One region of the Kocuria sp. CPCC 205235 genome, then DNA from elsewhere that is predicted to be linked to it. Evidence: predicted binding sites of a transcription regulator. Region 1 holds the regulator's gene; the other holds the start of a gene.

Region 1 (4,365 bases):
GCGGAGGACTCGTGCAGCACGAACCACAAAGTTCCGCTTTCCTGTTGCATCAAGGAGGCAAGGCCGCTCGAATTCACGTGCTCCCCGAGCTCGGGCCAGCGCGCACGCCGTGACTGCTTGGCCGCAGCGGCCATCGTGGACTGCCATTTGGCGAGAGTCTTGGCGGCGCGTTCGGGCTTGAGTCGCACAATGCTTCGGTCTGCCTGCCACGGGATCACCCGGTCCACGCCCAGCTCGGTGGCGCTCTCGGCGGCCTGCAGATCACGGTCACCCTTGGCCAGCGCCTGGACCAGAACGAACTCGGTGGCGGGGGCGGGCTCCTGCGTCACGGAGACGACCCGAACGGTCATGGTGTCTTTCTCACCGCTCACGAATTCGCACGCTGCCCGCTTCCCGGCGCCGTCCACGAGATCGAGGGTCTCCCCCGCCCGTAGCCTGCGGACTGTGACCGCGTGGCGCGCCTCGGCGCCGGCGAGGACGAACTCCTCACCGGCGCTCGCGCCGTTCAGTTCGGAACCGTCGGCGAAGAAGACCGGATCCGTCACAGATCGTTGAACCGATCCTTGAGCCGGGAGAAGAAGCCACCGGAGGACGGCGTGTTCATGGTGGTTGCGTCCGAGCGGCGCTCATTGCGCAGGGTGGCCAACTGCTCGATCAAGTCCCGCTGCTCGGAGTTGAGATCCTGCGGGGTCTCCACCTCGATGTGCACCTGAAGATCACCGCGGCCCTTGCCACGCAGGTGGGTCACGCCCAGATCCTCGAGCGTCACGGTGGCACCCGACTGGGTGCCCGAGGCGACGTCGACGTCGCGAGCGCCGTCGAACGTGTCGAGCTGGACCGTGGTACCCAGGGCGGCCGAGGTCATGGGAATGCGGAGGCGGGCGTGCAGGTCGTCGCCTTCGCGATGGAAGGTGGGGTCGGGATCGACCTTGAGTTCCACGTAGAGGTCACCGTTGGGTCCGCCGGCGGTACCGGCCTCACCCTGACCCGAGAGTCGGATGCGGTTACCGGACTGGACGCCCGCCGGAATCTTGATGGTGAGCGGGCGGCGGTCACGCACGCGACCCTCGCCGTAGCATTCGTGGCATGGGTTCTCGATCACGGTGCCGAAGCCGTTACAGGACGCGCACGGTGCCTGGGTGGTCACCACACCCAGGATCGACTGCTTCTGGTACTGCATGTGACCGGAGCCGCGGCACATGGAGCACGTGGTGGGGCTGGTGCCGGGCTGGCAGCACGAACCTTGACACGTGGGGCAGACGACCGCGGTGTCCACGGTGATGTCCTTCTCAATGCCGAACACTGCGTCCTTCAGCGAAATGCGCACGTTGATGAGCGCGTCCTGGCCCTGTCGGGTACGGGACTGGGGCCCGCGCTGCCCGGCGGCACCGGCGCCCTGGAAGAAGGTCTCGAAGATGTCCGCGAAACCGAAGCCGGAGCCGGGGAAGCCCCCGCCGAAACCGGTGTCGGTTCCGTTCTCGTTACCCGTGGCGTCGTAGACGCGGCGCTTTTCGGGGTCCGCCAGGACATCGTTCGCGTGGGACACACGCTTGAACTCTTCGGCGGCCTCCGGGGAGGGATTCACGTCCGGGTGGAGTTTGCGGGCCTTCTTGCGGTAGGCGCGCTTGATCTCTTCCGGGCTGGCATCCCGGGTCACGCCCAGGGTTTCGTAGTGATCGCTCACGATGGAATCGATTCTTCTTTCGTCAGTGTGTGTTTCTCAACGCGGATGGGGAACGGTGCCACGGCGGGCGCCGCTACTCCCCCAGCGTGTGGGACAAATAGCGTGCCACGGCGCGGACCGCGGCCATGGTGGAGGGGTAATCCATTCGGGTGGGACCCACCACGCCCAGTTTGGACACGGATTCTGGGCCGTAGCCGGTGGCCACCACGGAAGTTTCCGCGAGCGGGTCGTCGGTACTGTCGGACCCGATACGCACGGCCACACCACGGACATCCTGTTGCATCTCTGACAACAATCGCAGCATGACCACTTGTTCCTCAAGTGCTTCGAGCACGGGACCGATACTGAGAGCAAAGTCACCGCTGAAGCGCGCCAGGTTGGCCGTGCCGGCCATGACCAGTCGGTGGTCCTCCGACGACGCCGCGAGCGACGCGAGTGCCTCGGCCACCACCGTGCCGGCCTCGGCCAGTTCCGGGGGCAGCTGCCGAACCAGGTTCGAGGCGCCCGCGGGTACGTCCTGCAGGGGCCGCCCCATGACCGACGCCAGCACACGGGCCCGCAGCTCCATGAGTTCGTGCTCAGGCAGTGCCCGGCTCACTTCAACGATGCGCTGCAGGACCCGGCCGGACGTTGGAATGAACACGACCAGCAGGGAGGTGCCGCCCACGTCCACGAGCTCCACGTGGCGCAGGGTGGTGCCGGAGGCCGCCGGGTACTGGATCACTGCCACCTGGTGCGTTAGCTGGGCGAGGAGCCGCACGGTGCGTTCCATGGCGTCGTCGAGGTCGTCCGCGCCGTCCAGGAACGACTGGATGGCGCGTTTCTGCGGAGACGACAATGGCCGAACCGAGGCAATCTGGTCCACGAAGGTGCGGTAACCCTTGTCCGTAGGGATGCGGCCGGAACTGGTGTGCGGGGCCACGATCAGGCCGTCTTCCTCCAACGCGGCCATGTCGTTGCGGACGGTGGCGGAGGAAACGCCCAATTGATGCCGTTCCACCAGCGCCTTGGATCCCACGGGCTCCCGTGAATGGACGTAGTCCTCGACAATGGCCCGCAAGATTTCTGCTCTGCGCGGCTGGCTCACTCGTGTCACCTCCCCGGCGTGGACGGGCTTGCACCATGGATCTGGTCTCCGTGGCTATTTTGGCACTCAATGGTTGACAGTGCTAATTCACATGAGTCTACCCCCGGTCTCCCCGCACGCTATTTGGTACGCTCGCGGCTGATCATCCACCCCGCACGTGAGGACGGCGCATCGTGACAGCATCCGGTTGGACCTGGGGCCCGCAGGATTTGACCAGCCCAGCGGTGGCCCGCACCGGACCCGTGCCCCGCGAGACCGCGCTGGAACCCGGCATGGTTCTCGAAGATGCGCAGACCGGCTGGGTGGGTGCCGCGGTGAGCCTGGAAACCATTGGTGGTATGCGCGTGGTCGGTCTGGAGGACCGGCACGGGAAGATCAAGACCTTTCCGCTCGGACCCGGGTTCCTGCTCGACGGTGAGCCCATCAAGCTGGGGCCACCCGCGCGAAAGACCGGGCCCAAGAAACCCGCTCGCACCCGCTCGGGCTCCGTGGCGGTGGAGGGGTTGCGCGCCAGCGTGGCCAAGGAGTCACGCATCTGGGTCGAGGGCTATCACGACGCCGAACTGGTCGCCAAGGTCTGGGGTCATGACTTGGCGGTCGAGGGCATCGTGGTGGAACCGCTGCACGGTATCGACGATCTTCCCGCGGCGGTCCGCGAGTTCAATCCGGGCCGCGAAAGACGACTCGGCGTTCTGGTGGACCACCTGGTCACAGGATCCAAGGAATCCAAGATCGCTGCGGACGCGCTGCGCGTTCCCGGGGCCCAGGGCAATTTGTTGGTCCTTGGCCACCCGTATGTGGACATCTGGCAGGCCGTGAAACCCTCGGTTCTGGGCTTACAGGAGTGGCCCGTGATTCCGCGCGGGATCGATTGGAAAACGGGCATGGCCAAGGCGCTGGGTCTGCCCCATAAGACTCCCGCGGACATCGGGCAGGCCTGGCAGCGGATTCTGGCCCGCGTGGACTCCTACTCGGACCTGGAACCATCACTGCTGGGACGGGTCGAGGAGCTCATCGATTTCCTCACGGCACCGCAGTAATTCCCCCCGCGACGTCAATGGAGCAAATGCACTACCGAGGCTATGGATCAGAGCCAATGGTGGCCCTTCGGGGTGGTGCGAGTAACATCGCCGGCTCAGCTCGAACACAGACTCAGGCCCCTAGAATGAACCGAATACTTCAAGCGCAGCATCTCGCTGCACGACGGGCTCGTTGCCCCGGAAAGAGACATCTGTGGTTGATCAAGCCTCCGCCCCCTCCGGTTCCCGATCGGTGACCGGTAACGCTCCCGCTTTCGAGAGCATCTCCGCCCAGGCCGAACCCTTGGATATTTCCCAGGACAGGCAGTTCGCCACCCTCGCGCACCTGGGCGGTGTCGCCGGTGCACTGCCCAGCTACTTGATTCACCGCACGCTGGGAGATCGCGGACCGTTCACCCGCCAGGAGTCCCGCGAAGCGCTCAACTTTTCCCTGTTGCCCACCCTGATCATCCTGGTGGGCATTGCGTTGTCCCTGATTCCCGCGGTCGGTTGGGTCTTTGCCTTGGTAGCCGCCCTCACCTGGGTCGTTCTGGCGGTCCAATCGGTGATTGCCG
Region 2 (4,365 bases), on a different contig from region 1:
GAAAAGCGGAGACCGGTTTGAGCACCAGGGAGACGAACAACTGGATCAATGTTCCGAGGACCGCCAAGGAGAACAGCCCGGCCCCACAAGCCATGCCCACTGCCGCAGCAACCCAAACGCTCGCGGCCGTTGTCAGCCCGTGAACCACGTCTTTGTGCAGGAAAATGACCCCCGCCCCAAGGAACCCGATTCCCGTAACCACCTGCGCCGCGATACGCGAGGGATCTCCCGGTCCCTGCTCGATTCCGGGAAGCACATGGAAACCATAGGCGGAAACCAGCGTGAAAATGGCCGAGCCCGTGCCCACCAGTGCGTGGGTGCGAATTCCGGCGGATTTTCGCCTGAGCTGTCGTTCCACCCCCACAACGGTGCACAAACCGAAAGCGAGCAGCACCGCCGTGGCCTGGGCCCAGAATTCTTCGTCCCACTCCCACACGGTGCACCTCCTGTCTAGCTCCGATCATAGGCGCACGACAGAGCCCCCGGAACGCAGCTGAACTGCGTTCCGGGGGCTCTGTGACGGCTGAACCGCACGAGGCGGTCAAGCGTGCCCTAGGGCACTGCTTACATCATGCCGCCCATGCCACCCATGGGATCCGCACCGGCACCGGCGGGAGCCTCGGGCTCGGGCTTGTCCGCGACGACTGCCTCGGTGGTGAGGAACAGGCCGGCGATGGAGGCCGCGTTCTGCAGCGCAGAGCGGGTCACCTTGACCGGGTCGTTGATGCCCGCAGCCATCAGGTCGGTGTATTCACCAGTTGCGGCGTTGAGACCGTGACCGGTGGGCAGGCCGCGCACCTTGTCCACGACAACGCCGGGCTCCATGCCCGCGTTCGCGGCGATCTGCTTGAGCGGTGCGTCGATGGCCACCTTGACGATGTTGGCGCCAGTTGCTTCGTCACCGGTGAGCTGCAGCTTGTCGAAGGCCTTCTGACCGGCCTGGATGAGTGCCACGCCACCACCGGCGACGATGCCCTCTTCAACGGCTGCCTTGGCGTTGCGTACGGCATCCTCGATGCGGTGCTTGCGCTCCTTGAGCTCCACCTCGGTAGCGGCACCAGCCTTGAGCACTGCCACACCGCCGGCCAGCTTGGCCAGGCGCTCCTGCAGCTTCTCTCGGTCGTAGTCCGAATCGGAGTTGGCGATCTCGGCGCGGATCTGGGCCACGCGGCCTTCGATCTCGTCCTGAGTGCCGGCGCCGTCGACGATGGTGGTCTCGTCCTTGGTGACGACCACCTTGCGGGCGGTGCCCAGCAGGTCCAGAGTTGCGGACTCCAGGGACAGGCCGACCTCTTCGGTGATGACCTGACCGCCGGTGAGGATGGCGATGTCTGCCAACTGGGCCTTGCGACGGTCACCGAAGCCGGGGGCCTTGACGGCCACGGACTTCACGGCCCCGCGCATCTTGTTCAGCACGAGCATGGCCAGGGCCTCGCCCTCGACGTCCTCGGCGATGATCAGCAGCGGCTTGGAGGCCTGCATGACCTTCTCCAGGACGGGGACCAGGTCCTTCACGTTGGAGATCTTGGAATTGACGATCAGGATGTAGGGATCCTCGAGGACCGCTTCCTGACGATCTGCGTCGGTCACGAAGTAACCGGACAGGTAGCCCTTGTCGAAGCGCATACCTTCGGTCAGTTCGAGGTCCAGCCCAAAGGTGTTGGACTCCTCGACCGTGATGACGCCTTCCTTGCCGACCTTCTCCATGGCGGCAGCAATGAGCTTGCCGATCTCGGGGTCAGCGGCGGAGATCGACGCCGTGGCGGCAATCTCTTCCTCGGTCTCGATCTCCTTGGCCGAGGACAGCAGTTCCTCGGTCACGGCGGCAACGGCCTTCTCGATACCGCGCTTGAGCGACAGCGGGTCGGCACCGGCGGCAACGTTGCGCAGGCCTTCCTTGACCAGGGCCTGTGCGAGCACGGTGGCCGTGGTGGTACCGTCACCGGCGATATCGTCGGTCTTCTTGGCAACTTCCTTGACGAGCTCGGCGCCGATCTTCTCGTACGGATCCTCGAGCTCGATTTCCTTGGCGATCGACACACCATCGTTGGTGATGGTGGGAGCGCCCCAGGCCTTCTCCAGAACAACGTTGCGTCCGCGCGGGCCAAGGGTCACCTTGACGGCATCGGCGAGGGTGTTCAGACCCCGCTCGAGTCCGCGGCGTGCCTCTTCGTCAAATGCGATCATCTTTGCCATGTGTTGCGTCCCTCCTGGACGGTTGACAAACAAATCTGTTCATCACGGTGCCCGCGACGGACGATGGTTCGCGCGGGTCCTCACCCGTGCGAAACGCACCTCACCGTGATGGATGGTTTTCACTCGATCGTGCGAGTGGGCCTCCCCCGGACCCGGGGTTAGCAGTCCACTCAACTGAGTGCTAAGTCAATACTGGCACTCGCCCCCGGAGAGTGCAAACGTCTTGAGTCAGGAGAACTCACGTTTCATTCGGGGCTGAAACGCCGAATACGCCTACTTCTACGGACTCTGGGACGCCCCGGCGGCGGCCGCGGCGTCCGGTGAGGTGACGGCGGGTTCGGCTGCGTTGTCGGCGGCCTTCCCGGTAGCGGCATCAGAGGAGTCCGCTCCGTTGGCTGCGCCCGCTTGTTCCTGACCGGCGGAGTCACCGGGCTCGGAGTCGGCCGCGCCGGTGCCCGGCTCGGCAGGGTCTCCGGCCGGTGCTTCCCCTTCGCCCGGTACTTCGGGAGGAACGCCTGGAACCTCGGGCGCCGGATTGACCGGGGTCTCGGGACCGGGCTGTGCAGGCGGTGCAGGAGGCGCGGGAGCTTCCGGAGCGGCTGGTGACTCGGGTGCGACCGGGGCAGCTGGGTCCTGGGGTGCGCCTGGATCCGCGGGTGCGGCCGGCTCCTGGCCGGGTACGCCACCCTCACCGGGTACGGCTGGAACTTGCGCCCCCGGATCTGTGGGTTCGTTCGTGGGGTCGTCCGAAGTTTCTGACGGGCTGGGTTCGGAAGTGCTTGTAGTGATGCTGCCCGATGGTGACGGGGTGTTCTCGACGGCGTCCTGAGCGGTGCGCGGAGCATTCACGAACGCCACGGCTCCCACGGCCAGCGCCAGGATTCCCGCCCCGATGATGGCGAGAAATCCCTTGCGAGAACCGGTGCGAGCCTGAGGGTTGTGACCTCGGTGGGCACCTTGACGCGTTCCGTCCTCGGGAACGTCGTCGAATTCGTCGCGGGGGTATTCACTCATTATGTGCGCTTCCGGTCAGCCAGGGTTTGCTTCTACTATCCCACGCCCGCTCCGAGTTCTCCTACCCGTCAGCGCAGCCGCGCCCGGCGGAGACGAGAGATCAGCATGGGAGCGAACCGAGCGGCGTCGTCGCGGTCGATCAGTGCATTGAGGCGCTGGTAGTAATTCACGGGGCTGAGGCCCAGGCGCTGCCGTATCGCGGATTCTTTCGCGCCGCGATACTTCCAGTGCTCGGATTCCAGCTGCAGGATGGCCTTGTCCAGGGAATCGAGCCCATCGTCCGGTTCAGCCATGACAGCCACCCTAACCGGTAATCTCATACGTGTAATTCGTAGCCACCCGTGAATGGAGATCCACTCATGACCGACCCTCGTCCCTTGAACGAGATCATGAGCGACGACTGGGCACAGGCGCTACAACCCGTGGAGCCGACCATTCGGAACATGGGCGAATTCCTGCGTACCGAGCACGCCGCAGGCCACCGCACCTTCCCGAGCGGCGAGAACATTTTCCGGGCCTTCCAGGAGCCCTTCTCGGAGGTGAAAGTCCTCATCGTCGGTCAAGATCCGTACCCCACTCCGGGGCACGCCATGGGCCTGTCCTTCTCGGTACAGCCCCACGTTCGACCGATTCCCCGTTCCCTGCAGAACATCTACAAGGAACTACAGTCCGATCTGGATGTGTCGCCGCCCGAACACGGGGATCTCTCGTCGTGGTCCGAGCAGGGGGTCATGCTGTTGAATAGGGCCCTGTCCGTGCGAGAAGGTTCCCCCGCATCGCACCGTGGCAAGGGCTGGGAGACCGTCACGGAGTGCGCGATCAAGGCCCTGGCCCAGCGCGGCACTCCCCTGGTCGGAATTCTGTGGGGCCGGGACGCCCGAGACACCAAGCAGTGGCTGGGCGGGGCGCCCACCGTGGAATCGGTACACCCCTCGCCGCTCTCCGCGTCCCGCGGATTCTTCGGCTCGCGCCCATTCTCCCGTGCGAATGCGCTGCTCGAAGAACTAGGTGCCCAGCCCGTCAACTGGACGATCCCTGCTTAGGAACACCTAAGCTGGGGTCATGGACAAGAGCACCGCGCGTAAACCTCGGAAGCCTCAGCTCAATCTCGAGGTGGTCGAACGCAAAGAACTCTCCCCGGGCATGGTGCGCGTG

The links. The regulator HrcA, encoded in region 1, represses chaperone genes, less so after heat shock. The targets are predictions, from matches to a motif close to TTNGCACTCGNNNNNNNCGAGTGCNAA.
Region 2: a site for HrcA is predicted at 2,355-2,381, ahead of groL (chaperonin GroEL). Genes of this name have one in related genera too.

Annotation. Positions count from the first base shown of each region.
Region 1 covers NZ_JAVKPR010000014.1:52,662-57,026, forward strand. The annotation lists gene RF638_RS10670 (16S rRNA (uracil(1498)-N(3))-methyltransferase) at 1-545, opposite strand, end outside; gene dnaJ (molecular chaperone DnaJ) at 542-1,684, opposite strand; gene hrcA (heat-inducible transcriptional repressor HrcA) at 1,758-2,771, opposite strand; gene RF638_RS10685 (DUF3097 domain-containing protein) at 2,945-3,811, shown strand; gene RF638_RS10690 (DUF4870 domain-containing protein) at 4,005-4,365, shown strand, end outside.
Region 2 covers NZ_JAVKPR010000021.1:21,113-25,477, reverse strand. The annotation lists gene RF638_RS12860 (MgtC/SapB family protein) at 1-436, opposite strand, end outside; gene groL (chaperonin GroEL) at 565-2,196, opposite strand; gene RF638_RS12850 (hypothetical protein) at 2,476-3,210, opposite strand; gene RF638_RS12845 (DUF3263 domain-containing protein) at 3,279-3,503, opposite strand; gene RF638_RS12840 (uracil-DNA glycosylase) at 3,570-4,253, shown strand; gene RF638_RS12835 (siderophore-interacting protein) at 4,273-4,365, shown strand, end outside.